Planctellipticum variicoloris: one gene and its partner. Each later gene encodes a partner of the first gene's protein in a complex. Links are inferred from orthologs where the notes say so. Each region holds a gene or a part of one and is shown on either strand. Other genes may lie near its edges.

Region 1 (6,252 bases):
GCGGGATTCACCGCGGCCATCCCAGCGCTTCTCCACCCCCAGCCTGACGAGCGGGAGAAAACTGCATGCGGCAATTCTTTCGACGGTGTCTGCCTCAGGACCCCCAATTTCGCGCAAATTCACTGGCCAGTCTGATCGCCGTGGGAACGGTGGGCTTTCTTTATCTGCAGTTTCCGGTGGAACCGGCGGGGGCAGAGACCATTCGATTGACGCGGGCGGCGCCGAAGCCGCTGATCAACCTGCAGGCGGCCGCACCGGTCGAGGCCGCTCCCTCCGCCGGAACGCCGAGCCCGAGCGCCGCCGCGGTCCTCTCGCCCGAACAGCAGGCGGAAGCGACCCTGCAGCGCAAGATCGCTCAACTCGAACGCGGGATCACCTTCCTGAAAGGAATCCCCAGCTACTCGGCCCAGTTCACCAGGCAGGAACTGGTCGACGGGACGCTGCTCGACGAGCAGGAAATGACGCTCAAGGTCCGGCACGAACCCTTCAGCGTTTACCTGAAGTGGCACACCGGGGAACGGGGCCGCGAAGCGATTTATGTCGCCGGGCAGAACGACGGCGAAATGCTGGTCCATGCGGGGGGCTGGAAAGCCCGGCTCGGGACGCTGTCGATCGATCCCGACGGGACGCTGGCGATGCAGGAAAACCGGCATCCGATCACGAACGCGGGGATTCTGGAACTGGCGAAGATGATCGTCAACTACCACCAGCGCGATCTGCAGACGCACAACTACACCCGCTGCGAACAGCTCGCCGACGCGGAATTCGACAGCCGGGCCTGCGACGTCTATCTGATCGAATACAAGGACCAGTCGGCTTCGGAGACCTACCGCAAGTCCCTGACCTTCATCGACAAGGAACGCTCGGTGCCGCTCTACATCAAGAACTTCGGCTGGCCGGGCGCCAACGCTCCGACGGACGGCGAAGAGCTGGATGAGGCGACGCTGATCGAGTTCTACAGCTTCGCGGAAATCGACTTCGGCGGTCGGATGTTGGCCGCGGACTTCGACACCGCCAATGAAGAGTACGGGTTTAAGCGATAGGCAAACTGGCGGCGGAATCGCCGGCACTCGCTGGATCAAAATGTACACGCGGCAGGCTCGAACTCGGGCCTGCCGCGTGTTTTGCATTGCAGTTACTTCGCCGGAGCGGCGGGAAGCTCCTTGAGGAACGCCAGCAAGTCGGCCATCTGCTGCGGGTTGATCTCCTTTTCGACCCCTTCGGGCATCAGCGACAGGCCGCTGGAAACCAGGGCGTCAAGGGTCTCCCGCAGAACGACGTCTTCTTTCGCTTCGGCACGCCGGAGCGTGATGCTCGCTGCGGTTTCGGCGGAGATGATGCCCGAAAAGACTCGCCCCTCATCCGTCGTCGCGGTGTAACCGATGAAGTTCGGCTGCGCTTCCCGGTTCGGATCGAGGACCGCGATCAGCAGATCCTCCAGCGACTTGTTCTGCACCGACACCAGATCGGGACCGACCTGGTGCCCGAGGCCGGCCGCCCGGTGGCAAGTGACGCAGTTCTTCGTGTACACGGCCTGACCGCGGGTGGCGTCGCCGGCCAAAGCGAGAGCCGGCTGGTACTTGGCGACGATTTCCTTGCGATTGCTGGTCTGTGTGGCGAACAGGCCGCGGGCGCGCGTGCGAATCGGCTCCGACGGATGGTTCGACAGCAGTTGCTGTTTGTCGCGGTCGATTTCCGCAAGTTTGACCGTCCCGGCCGCGACCGCGACCAGCAGTGCATCCGCGCCGCTGGAGGACTGAACCAGCGCGTCGACGATGCTGCGACGGACGGCAGGGCCGTGCGTCTTCCATTCCGCCAACAAGGCCGCCGAGGCCTGAGGACTGTTGCCGGCGGCCAGCGCCGCGACGACGGCCTGCTGGATCGCCGGAGGCGTCTGAGGAGTCAGCAGATCCGGGAACGATTCCATCAGCAGCGATTCATCGGCATTCGCCACCAGCTTGACCGCGGCCAGCCGCGTCCCTTCCGGGAGCTTTCCGTTGGAAGCCTGCTCAATCGCGGTCTTCCAGACGTCGGCCAGCGACTTCGCCGCCGTCTCGCTGGCGACGGACGAGAGCCGGACGCCGCGACGACGCAGGCCTTCGCCCAGCCCCTGCAGCACCAGCGCCTGACGGGGGGCGGGAACGCCGGCGGCAAGACTGGCGTCGAGGAGCTGCTTCGGACCGGCCGGGTCGGACTCAGCGCCCACGGAACGTGCGAGTTCCGACAAAAACGCCGTCGAGGCCTCCGGGTCGCGGAGCAGTTCGGCCGCGAGGCTGGCGGCGACTTTCGATGAAGAGCTCAGGATCGCCGGGAGGAGATCCTTGTCGGTCTTCAGATGCCGGGCCACGCGCCGCAGTCCATCGACGGCCGCCGGGCCGTCAATGGCCCCGAGCGACAGCGCGACCTGCCAGCGGACGCGTTCGACCGGATCGTCGGTCAGTGCGATCCAGCGACTGACAATTTCCGGCTGGCCGGCCGCGAAAGGCTCGGAGAGCTGCAGTCCGCATTCGCGCACGTGGGGGTCACTCGCGCCCAGGGCGACGAGCAGCTCCGCCGGCGCGAGGGCCTTCAGTCCTTCGAGCGACCAGAGTGCGTGAACCTGTCCCTGAGGCGTTTTGGCCTCTCGGACCAGTTTGCGGAGCGGTTCGACCGCGCCGGCGTCCTGGGCTTCCCAGATCAGCCGATGGGCGGTATCGCGTACCCACCCGTGTGGAGAATCGAGGTAAGCGACCAGCTCAGCCGGCTCCAGCCCCGCCAGTTTCGGCGGCGTGGCCGGCTTCGTGTCCGGCGGCAGCAGCCGATAAATCCGGCCGCGATCGTAGCCGCTTTCCAGGTCGACGTACGCCTTGATGTCGTCGGGAATCGAGAACGGATGCTCGATCGTTTCCCGATACATATCGAGGATATAGAGCGTGCCGTCGGGGGCGTTGACGAAGTTCACCGGACGGAACCAGTTGTCGGTCGACGTCAGAAACTCGACCCCTTCTTCGGTTCGTTCGGCCACGAAGCTGGCTCCCGCGGGGGTCAGCTTTTTGCGGTGGACGAGGTTGCCGCCGACGTCGCCGATGAAAACGTTCCCCTGGAACTCGGGCGGATATGCTCCCCCCCGGTAAACCGTGATTCCAGTGGCGGAGGTGAAGAACCCCGTCGCCACGAGCTCGGTCGCGGAGACGCGGGATCGAAAGGCCGGGTCGGCGGCGCGACGGGCGGTGCGGACCACGCGCCAGGGCTCGGGGCCGCTGGTGCGAAAGACCGGTCCCGCAGCGCCTTCCTTGGCGATCGACCGGAGGACGGCCGAGAACGCGAGCTGCGGGTTGCGTTCCAGGTAGTGGAGCGGGAAGACCACGTGTTCGATGTGGTTGCTGTTGTTGCAGACGAAGCGGTCGCCCCAGTCGTCGACCGTATGGCCGAACTGCTCGCCTCCCGAAACGAGCTGGAAAGTCTTCGTCGCGGGATTCAGGCGGAGATCCCGCCGGCCCGGGGAGACCTTCGTGCCGTCGGCGAGCTGGACTTCGCCGCCGGCACGGCCCGAGGCGAACCAGATGCCGTGATCGAGCCCCCAGCGGAGACCGTTGGCGAGTCCCTGCACGTTGGAAGTGCTGAAACCGGTGGCCAGGGTCTCCTGATGATCGGCCTTGCCGTCGTCGTCGGTGTCTTTGAAGTAGACCAGGCCGGCGGGACCGAGGACGAAGATGCCCCCTTTGTAGCAGCAGACCGATTGGGGCCAGCGGATCTTGTCGGCGTAGATCTCGCTCTTGTCCATCTTGCCGTCGCCGTCGGTGTCGGCCAGACGGCGAATCCGCCCCCACGTTTCCTTGCGCTGGGCAACGTACTTCTCGACGCGCTGTTCCGGGAGGAACGGGTAGTCGTTCATTTCGACGACGTACATCCGCCCGTATTCATCGAAGCAGGCGTCGATCGGGTCGACGACATCCGGTTCGTGCGCGACGAGCTGGAGCTGGAAGCCGTGCTCGATCTTGAAGCGTTTGAGCGAGTCTTCCGGAGACGTGGCCGGGATCCGTTTCATCACCTCCTCCAGCGGAGGTTCGTCGGCCAGGAGCGGTCCGGCGGCACTCAGCACGGCGGTTGCCAGCAGGCCACGGCACGCGATCGGCAGAAATCCTGCCGATCGGAAACGACTCCACAAACGCTGCAGCGCGGGCATGGCGGAAAACTCCTTCGCAAGGCAGGGGGAAACGGCGGGAGGAAAAGTACTCAGTTCAGGCGGAAGTCCTCGGCAGTTTCTAAGGGGATCGTCAGGGTGCGTCGTGCGGGGATTTCGTCGATCAGGCAGGGTCAAGCATTCGCTGAGGTCAGTCCCAGATCAGTTCGTCGGCTGTGAACACGGGACCTTCGACGCAGACGCGGCGATAGTCCCACGCTCCATCCTCCTGTTTCACGCGGGTGACGCAACTGAAACAGGCGCCGAAGCCGCAGGCCATCGGCGTCTCCAGCGAGACCAGGCAGGGGACGGACGCCGCAGCGGTCAACTTTGCGACCGCATGGAGCATCGGTTCCGGTCCGCAGCAGTAGACGGTGACCGGGCCGGATTCGGCTTTGAGGACCTCGTCCAGGAGCTGCGTTACGTAGCCTTTGCGTCCCGCCGTGCCGTCGTCGGTGGCGATGCGGACGTCGACACCCGGCAGCCGGAAGTCCTCGACGCCCGCCAGGTAGCTGGCGCTGCGGACGCCGTAGCAGAAGGTCAGCTTGTCGGGGCGCGTTTCCACCGGCCGACCGTAGTTGCGCTGGCCGAGGGCTTCGTGCAGAACCGACAGGAACGGCGTCTGCCCGATTCCGCCGGCGACGACGACCAGGTGCCCGGCGGGCGGAGGAGGGAATCCGTTTCCCAGCGGACCCCACAGCTCCACTTCGTCGCCGACTTTCAGTGAGGTCAGCAGCGACGTCAGCTTGCCGACCACGATGTAGCCGAAGTCGAGTTCGGTCACGTTGCCGCTGGCGTCGGCGTAGGTCTCGAACAGGGCGAAGGGGCGGCCGAGCAGAGGATCGCTGCGGTCGGGGGCCTTCACCATGAAGAACTGGCCGGGCAGGATCTGGCCGGCGATCTCCGGGGCATGGATCCGCATCCGCCAGGTATTGGTCGCCATCGGGCCGTGGGCAGTGATCCGGGCGCGGACCTGGCGGGCAGTCGTAACCACGCCCGGGAGTCCGAGCGGAGGAACGCAGACGCTCATCGGGAACGGCCTCCCCCTTTGGTGGAGCCCTTCGCGCCGCGCGGCGCCGGCCGATCGGATCGGCCGCCGGCGATTTTCTTCTTCATCGCTGCCGGCTTCGAAGCGGTCGGCTTCATCGAGGCCGATCTCGTCGTCGCGGTCCGGCCGGTGGGAGTCTCCGCCCGCGCCGGGCGCTTTGTGACCGGCCGGGCTGCTCCTGCGGCAGCCTTGGGGACCCGCTCCGCCGCCGCGGCACTGGCCGCCTGAATGTGCGCCGACGATTTTCTGACAACCTTCGGGCGGGCGCCCGGGGGACGGGTGGATTTGCGGGCGGGGCGGCCTTCCGCCATGCGATGCAGCTCGGCCACTTCGACGCCGTTGAGCTTGCGGTAGGCCCCGGTATCGAGGTCGGCGAGCTTCAATGGACCAAAGGCGATCCGTTTGAGATTGAGCACTTTGTGGCCGACACGGGCGAGGAGCCGGCGGACTTCGCGGTTCTGACCTTCGGTGAGCACAATCTGGAGGATCGTGCTCTGACCCTGCCGACCGAGTCGCCGGATGTCCCGCACGCGGAACTTACCCTCGGTGAAGTAGTAACCCTCTTTGAGCTTGTCGAAGACTTCCCCGGCGGGGTCGCCGGCGACCTGCACGCGGTAGACCCGTTCGACCTGAAATCGAGGATGCGCCAGCCGCTGGGCGATTTCGCCATCGTTGGTGAGAAGGAGCAGACCTTCGGTATTCTCGTCCAGACGGCCCACGGTAAACACCCGGCCCGCCTGTGGCGGGAGCAGATCGACCGCACGCGGTCGGCCGGCGGGATCGTCGTTCGTGCAGAGATAGCCCTTCGGCTTGTTGACCAGGAAGTACTGCTTCCGCTCAGGCTTGATCTTTTCGCCGTCGAGGCAGATTCGCTGCCGGTCGGGATCGACCTTAAAGCCAAGCTCTGTCACGACTTTGCCGTCGACGGAGACGCGTCCGGTGGTGATCAGTTCTTCGCAGTGGCGCCGCGAGTCGACCCCGGCCGCTGCGAGAACTTTCTGCAGTCGTTCGAGACGCGGTGCGGAGTGCTCGCCAGCCGATT
Region 2 (4,498 bases), 1.4 Mb from region 1 along the record:
ACTCGCTGCAGGACTTCCTGCCCCTTGCGGCGGGCTGTTTCGGCCCCGGCTCGCAGAATCTGCTGCAGCCCTTCGGGATCCGCCGCCAGGCGTTCGCGGCGCTGCCGGGCCTCCCCGAAATAAGTCATCGCCGCATCGTACAACGCCTGCTTGGCCTCGCCATAGCCCATTCCGCCCGCCCGGTAGCGATCGGCCAGAGCATTCTGCTGCGGTTCATCGGAGAACAGTTTATACAGCGTAAAAACGGGACAGGTCTCGGGGTTCTTCGGAGCTTCCAGCGGCGTGGAATCCGTTTTGATCGACATGATCTTCTTTCGGAGAGCCTTGGCCGGTTCGAAGATCTCGATCGTATTGCCGTAACTCTTGGACATTTTCTCGCCGTCCGTTCCCGGCACCTTCGCCGCGGACTCCAGCACGCGCGCCTCGGGGAGATGCAGAAACTCTCCGCCGTACGCGTGATTGAACCGCAGAGCGATATCCCGGGTCACCTCGACGTGCTGCACCTGATCGACGCCGACCGGAACGACATCGCTGTCGTACAGCAGGATGTCGGCGGCCATCAGCACCGGATAGGTAAACAACCCGGCATCGGCGGGAAGCCCCTTCGCCACCTTATCTTTGTAGGCATGGCACTTCTCGAGCAGGCTGTGCGGCGTCACAGTCATCAGCAACCAGGTAAGCTCGGTGATCTCGGGAACATCCGACTGTCGAAACAGGGTGGCCTGCGCGGGATCGAGCCCGAGCGCCAGCAGATCGAGTGCGGCGTCCAGAATATTCTGCTCCAGCACCTTGCGGTCGCGGACCGTCGTCAGCGCGTGCAGGTCGGCGATGAAATAGAAGGCCTGCTCGTTCGTCTGCAGGGAGACGTACTGGCGGATGGCGCCAAAGTAGTTGCCCCAATGAAAGCGGCCGGTGGGCTGGATTCCGGAAAGGACGCGCATGACGACTCCGAAGGCAAGGCAACCGGGGCGGCAGGATCCCGGCCGCAAAGACGTAACATTCCGCCAGTAGACGATCAGCGGCCGGCGGGAGACGCGGCTGGCGTCGCACAACTCGCCGCCGCGACGACGGGACGCGGATACTGCAATGTTCCGACCAGATCGCCAACGCTCTCCAATCCCTGACTCTCCAGCGCCGTGGAAAGTTCGTCGACCAGCCGGTTCGCCAGGCCAGGATCATAGAAGTTGGCGGTGCCGACCTGCACGGCGGTCGCTCCGCAGACGAGGAACTCCAGGACATCGTCGATGGACTGGATGCCGCCGATCCCGATCAGCGGCGTCTTCACCGCCTGGGAAACCTGCCAGACGATCCGGAGCGCCAGCGGCTTAATCGCCGGCCCGCTCAGACCGCCGATCCCATTTCCCAGAATCGGTTTGCGACGTTTCCAGTCGACCGCCATGCCCTGGAAAGTATTGATGAGAGCCAGCGCGTCGGCCCCGGCTTCGCTGGCGGCGATTGCAATCTCCGGCACGCTGGTGACATTGGGAGTGAGCTTGGCGATGATCGGGAGTCGGCTGTGGCCGCGGACTTCCCGAACGACTTCGGCCGTCAGCTTCGGATTAGTTCCGTAGTCCACTCCGCCGCTGACGTTCGGGCAGGAGATGTTGAGTTCCAGGGCGGCGATGCCGTCGAAGGCATCCAGCCGCTGCGCCATCGCGACGAACTCCGCGGTGCTCTTCCCCGCGATATTCACGATCAGCGAGGTTCCAAGCTGCCGTAACGGATCGAGGTGCTTGGCGATGAAAGCTTCCAGGCCGTCGTTGTCGAGGCCAATGGAGTTGAGCAGCCCGGCGGTTGTCTCGACAGTCCGGGGGGGCGGATTTCCGCCGCGCGGGAGAGGAGTCACCGTCTTTGGGATGATGCCGCCGAGGCGGGAATAATCGACGTACGCCTGCATCTCGCGGGCGTACCCGAATGTTCCCGACGCGACCAGGATCGGGTTGGCCAGGTGCAGGCGGTTCAGCGAAACATCAAGGCGCGGCACGGTCCACTGGCTCCGGGGAATCGGGGTCCGGAGCAGAAATCCTGTCGCGTCTCTACGACGTGACGCTGGCGCCGAGCCACCCCTGCGCATCGTAGCCGTTCGTTCCATGCGGAACAACGAACGACCGGCCGACTCCGGCGATCCCAGCGATCACCGGGGCCGTCCCCGACGGGCGGGCTAGATCACGCCGCCGTGGGTGCGGTAGGGAGTGTTGAAATCCGGGTTGTCGAGGAACCAGATTCGTTCCCAGATCTCGGTGATGTGCCGATAGTTTTCGGAAACGTTGATGAGCTGCTTGGCCCGCCGGTCCGGCGAGGACGAGTAAATCGGGAGCACGCACCCGACTTGAACCAGGCTGGCAGCCAGCAACAGCAATCCGATGCTCAGTCGATTCCGCATAATTCCCTCCGTGGTCACGCCCCTGCGGGCATGTCGCGGTCCCTCGCGATCAACCTTCCCGGCCGACCACTCCAACAGGAGTGGATTGCCGTCCGTTTCCGAGAGCGGGAGGCCGTCTGCCTCCTGCTTTCGCTGACTCAATCATGATCGGACGACGGGGTTGGCGAAGGGGAATCCGGAACTGAACCGTTTTCCCTAAGTGATTGGCGCCCCGGCGACCTGCGTCTCCACAGGCGGCGCCATGCCGTTCATCACCCCGTCCGTCGATCCGTGTGTTTCCGCTGGCGTTAGAGGCGGGGGCGACGGATCCGGGACCGCCTGCTCCTGCAGGTGCTGTCCCAGAGCGGCGCGGGCCGCAGCTTCTTCAAGCTGGCGGACCTTTTCCTCCATCTCCTTCCCTGGTTTGAACGTCACCACAAACTTCTCGGGCACAAAGACTTTGTCGCCCGTGCGGGGATTCCGCGCCTTGCGGGCGGCCCGCTTTTTCACTTCAAAGACCCCGAAGTTACGGAGCTCGATGCGACCATCCTCGACCAGCGTTTTCACGATGGCGTCGAAAGTCTTTTGCACGATCTCCTTGGTCTTGAGCTGTGTCAGACCAATCTCTTCGGAAATCTCTTTGACGATCTCTTTCTTGGTCACGACTGGGTCTCCCGAGCTTTGCCGGTGGGTGGCACCGAACGCCCTTTCCAACCTGACGAGGAGACTCAAGTGTATTCCCAAGTAGAACTTACCGTCAAGCCGTTTTCCTCAACTCTGTTTTCGTCAATCCGCAGTTCCGCCCGTCGAAGGCCGATTCTGCGGCGTTTCACTCTATTTCCACCGAGAAACGCCAGCATCCGCTCTCGGCAGGCGGTCTCGTGTTTCAAAGTCTTAACCGGGCGATAGTTGCGGCAGCGAACCAGCGTCCCGCCACCTCGAACGGACATCTCACGCCGGGCGCGGAGCCCGCTCGTACTCCCTCTATCGGCCCCGCACGCATCGTTTCTTCACTACAGCCGGAAGAATCTGCAGAATTCCCGCAAACACCCCGAACGGCGTCCGTTTCCGCACGAGAATCGTTCTCCGGCGCCGCAGGTTGACGCCCCTGAAGCCGGAACCATCGGCGGGAAAACGTTTTGAGGCGAAGGACGGCCCAGGACAGACGACGTCAGACTTCGACCTCCGCCGCGCGACGTCGCACTTCGTCCAGTGGGACAAAGTCCCCCTTCCCGGCGCCGGGGCAGCGCGCTTGAACCTGAGCCCAGGTCTCCGGGCTCTCCAGATTGCAGTCCCAGAAGGGCCAGGTCTGGCATTGGGTGGGGCGGACCGGATAGATCGTGCAACCGCGCGTCGCCCCGTCGAAGAATGTGCAGTCCCCGTTGGCATACTCCCGCAACGACCAGCGCCCCCCCACGATCCGCGTATGGAAGAGCTGCATCTCGCCCAGACTGCAGCCGCGGTACTCCGCAATGCGCTGGATTTCTTCGTCGGAAACCCAGACGACGCCCGGCTCCCCCGTGCAGCAGTTGCCGCACTGCGTGCAGCCGAAGGCCAAGCCGGGCGCGTACCACGGCAGTTTGTCGGGTGAGGTTTCGGTCATCATAGTCCCACAGGTGGAAGCAGACGGCCGGAAATGCAATTCGACCGGCCGAGCGATATCATCGGGTCAGCCCGGTCTGTTTTCCAACCCGCTCCTTTCATTCCGAAGAACGGCCCCCGGATGTCCTCGGTCACCTATAAATCCGCCGGCGTGGATCTTGAGCTGTACGAAGAAGCCATGCAGCGACTTCCGGCTCTCATGCAGCGGACGCTGACCTCTCGCGTCTTGCCGCTGTCCGACGCCTTCGCCGGGCTGTTCCGGCTGAATCACTCCAACCGCCCGGGGCGGCAGACGTACGATGATCCCGTGCTGGTGACCGGAACCGACGGTGTCGGGACAAAACTGAAAGTCGCTCAGCGCGTCCGCCAGTTCAACACCGTCGGCATCGATCTGGTCGGCATGTCGGTGAACGACTGTCTGTGTCTCGGAGCGGAACCCCTGCTCTTTCTCGATTATCTGGCGCTCGGGAAAGACAACCCCGATCTGATCGCTCAGCTCGTCGAAGGCGTCAGCGCCGGCTGCGTCGAGGCGGG

What was found. The genes of interacting proteins can lie anywhere in the genome.
Region 2: the proteins of SH412_RS01715 (region 1) and SH412_RS07240 are in contact, whole or in part, in a crystal structure (PDB 5UE9), measured with the Lactococcus lactis proteins. The link is inferred for Planctellipticum variicoloris from one-to-one orthologs. Residues at the interface, in WP_023189152.1 of Lactococcus lactis: Leu4, Gln5, Ala47, Ser48, Met49, Leu50, Leu51, Arg52, Arg53, Met95, Leu98, Arg223, Met224, Ala225, Cys226, Ile228, Gly229, Ala230, Cys231, Tyr232, Ala233, Val235, Glu236, His237, Asn243, His244, Ala245, Lys247, Glu250; in WP_025017116.1 of Lactococcus lactis: Gly25, Phe27, Phe29, Glu32, Tyr33, Lys35, Tyr36, Lys48, Phe56, Thr60, Pro61, Arg62, Val63, Ala64, Glu65, Thr66, Ala67, Ser68, Gly69, Met70, Ile74, Gln77, Pro223, Glu251, Phe274, Ala275, Pro277, Phe278.

Annotation. Positions count from the first base shown.
Region 1 is NZ_CP130886.1:432,966-439,217, reverse strand. Bases 3,254-6,252 are described here. They hold SH412_RS01715 (dihydroorotate dehydrogenase electron transfer subunit), read right to left. Parts: upstream 5,193-6,252; coding sequence 4,314-5,192; downstream 3,254-4,313. Other genes in these bases: SH412_RS01710 (pseudouridine synthase), read right to left, coding at 5,189-6,252; SH412_RS01720 (PVC-type heme-binding CxxCH protein), read right to left, coding at 3,254-4,165. In the rest of the region: SH412_RS01725 (DUF1571 domain-containing protein), read left to right, coding at 66-1,043; more of SH412_RS01720, read right to left, coding at 1,136-3,253.
Region 2 is NZ_CP130886.1:1,835,065-1,839,562, forward strand. Bases 1-2,872 are described here. They hold SH412_RS07240 (dihydroorotate dehydrogenase), read right to left. Parts: upstream 1,985-2,872; coding sequence 1,016-1,984; downstream 1-1,015. Other genes in these bases: trpS (tryptophan--tRNA ligase), read right to left, coding at 1-941; SH412_RS07245 (hypothetical protein), read right to left, coding at 2,162-2,383; SH412_RS07250 (HU family DNA-binding protein), read right to left, coding at 2,579-2,872. Outside these bases: more of SH412_RS07250, read right to left, coding at 2,873-3,025; SH412_RS07255 (YkgJ family cysteine cluster protein), read right to left, coding at 3,534-3,965; purM (phosphoribosylformylglycinamidine cyclo-ligase), read left to right, coding at 4,086-4,498.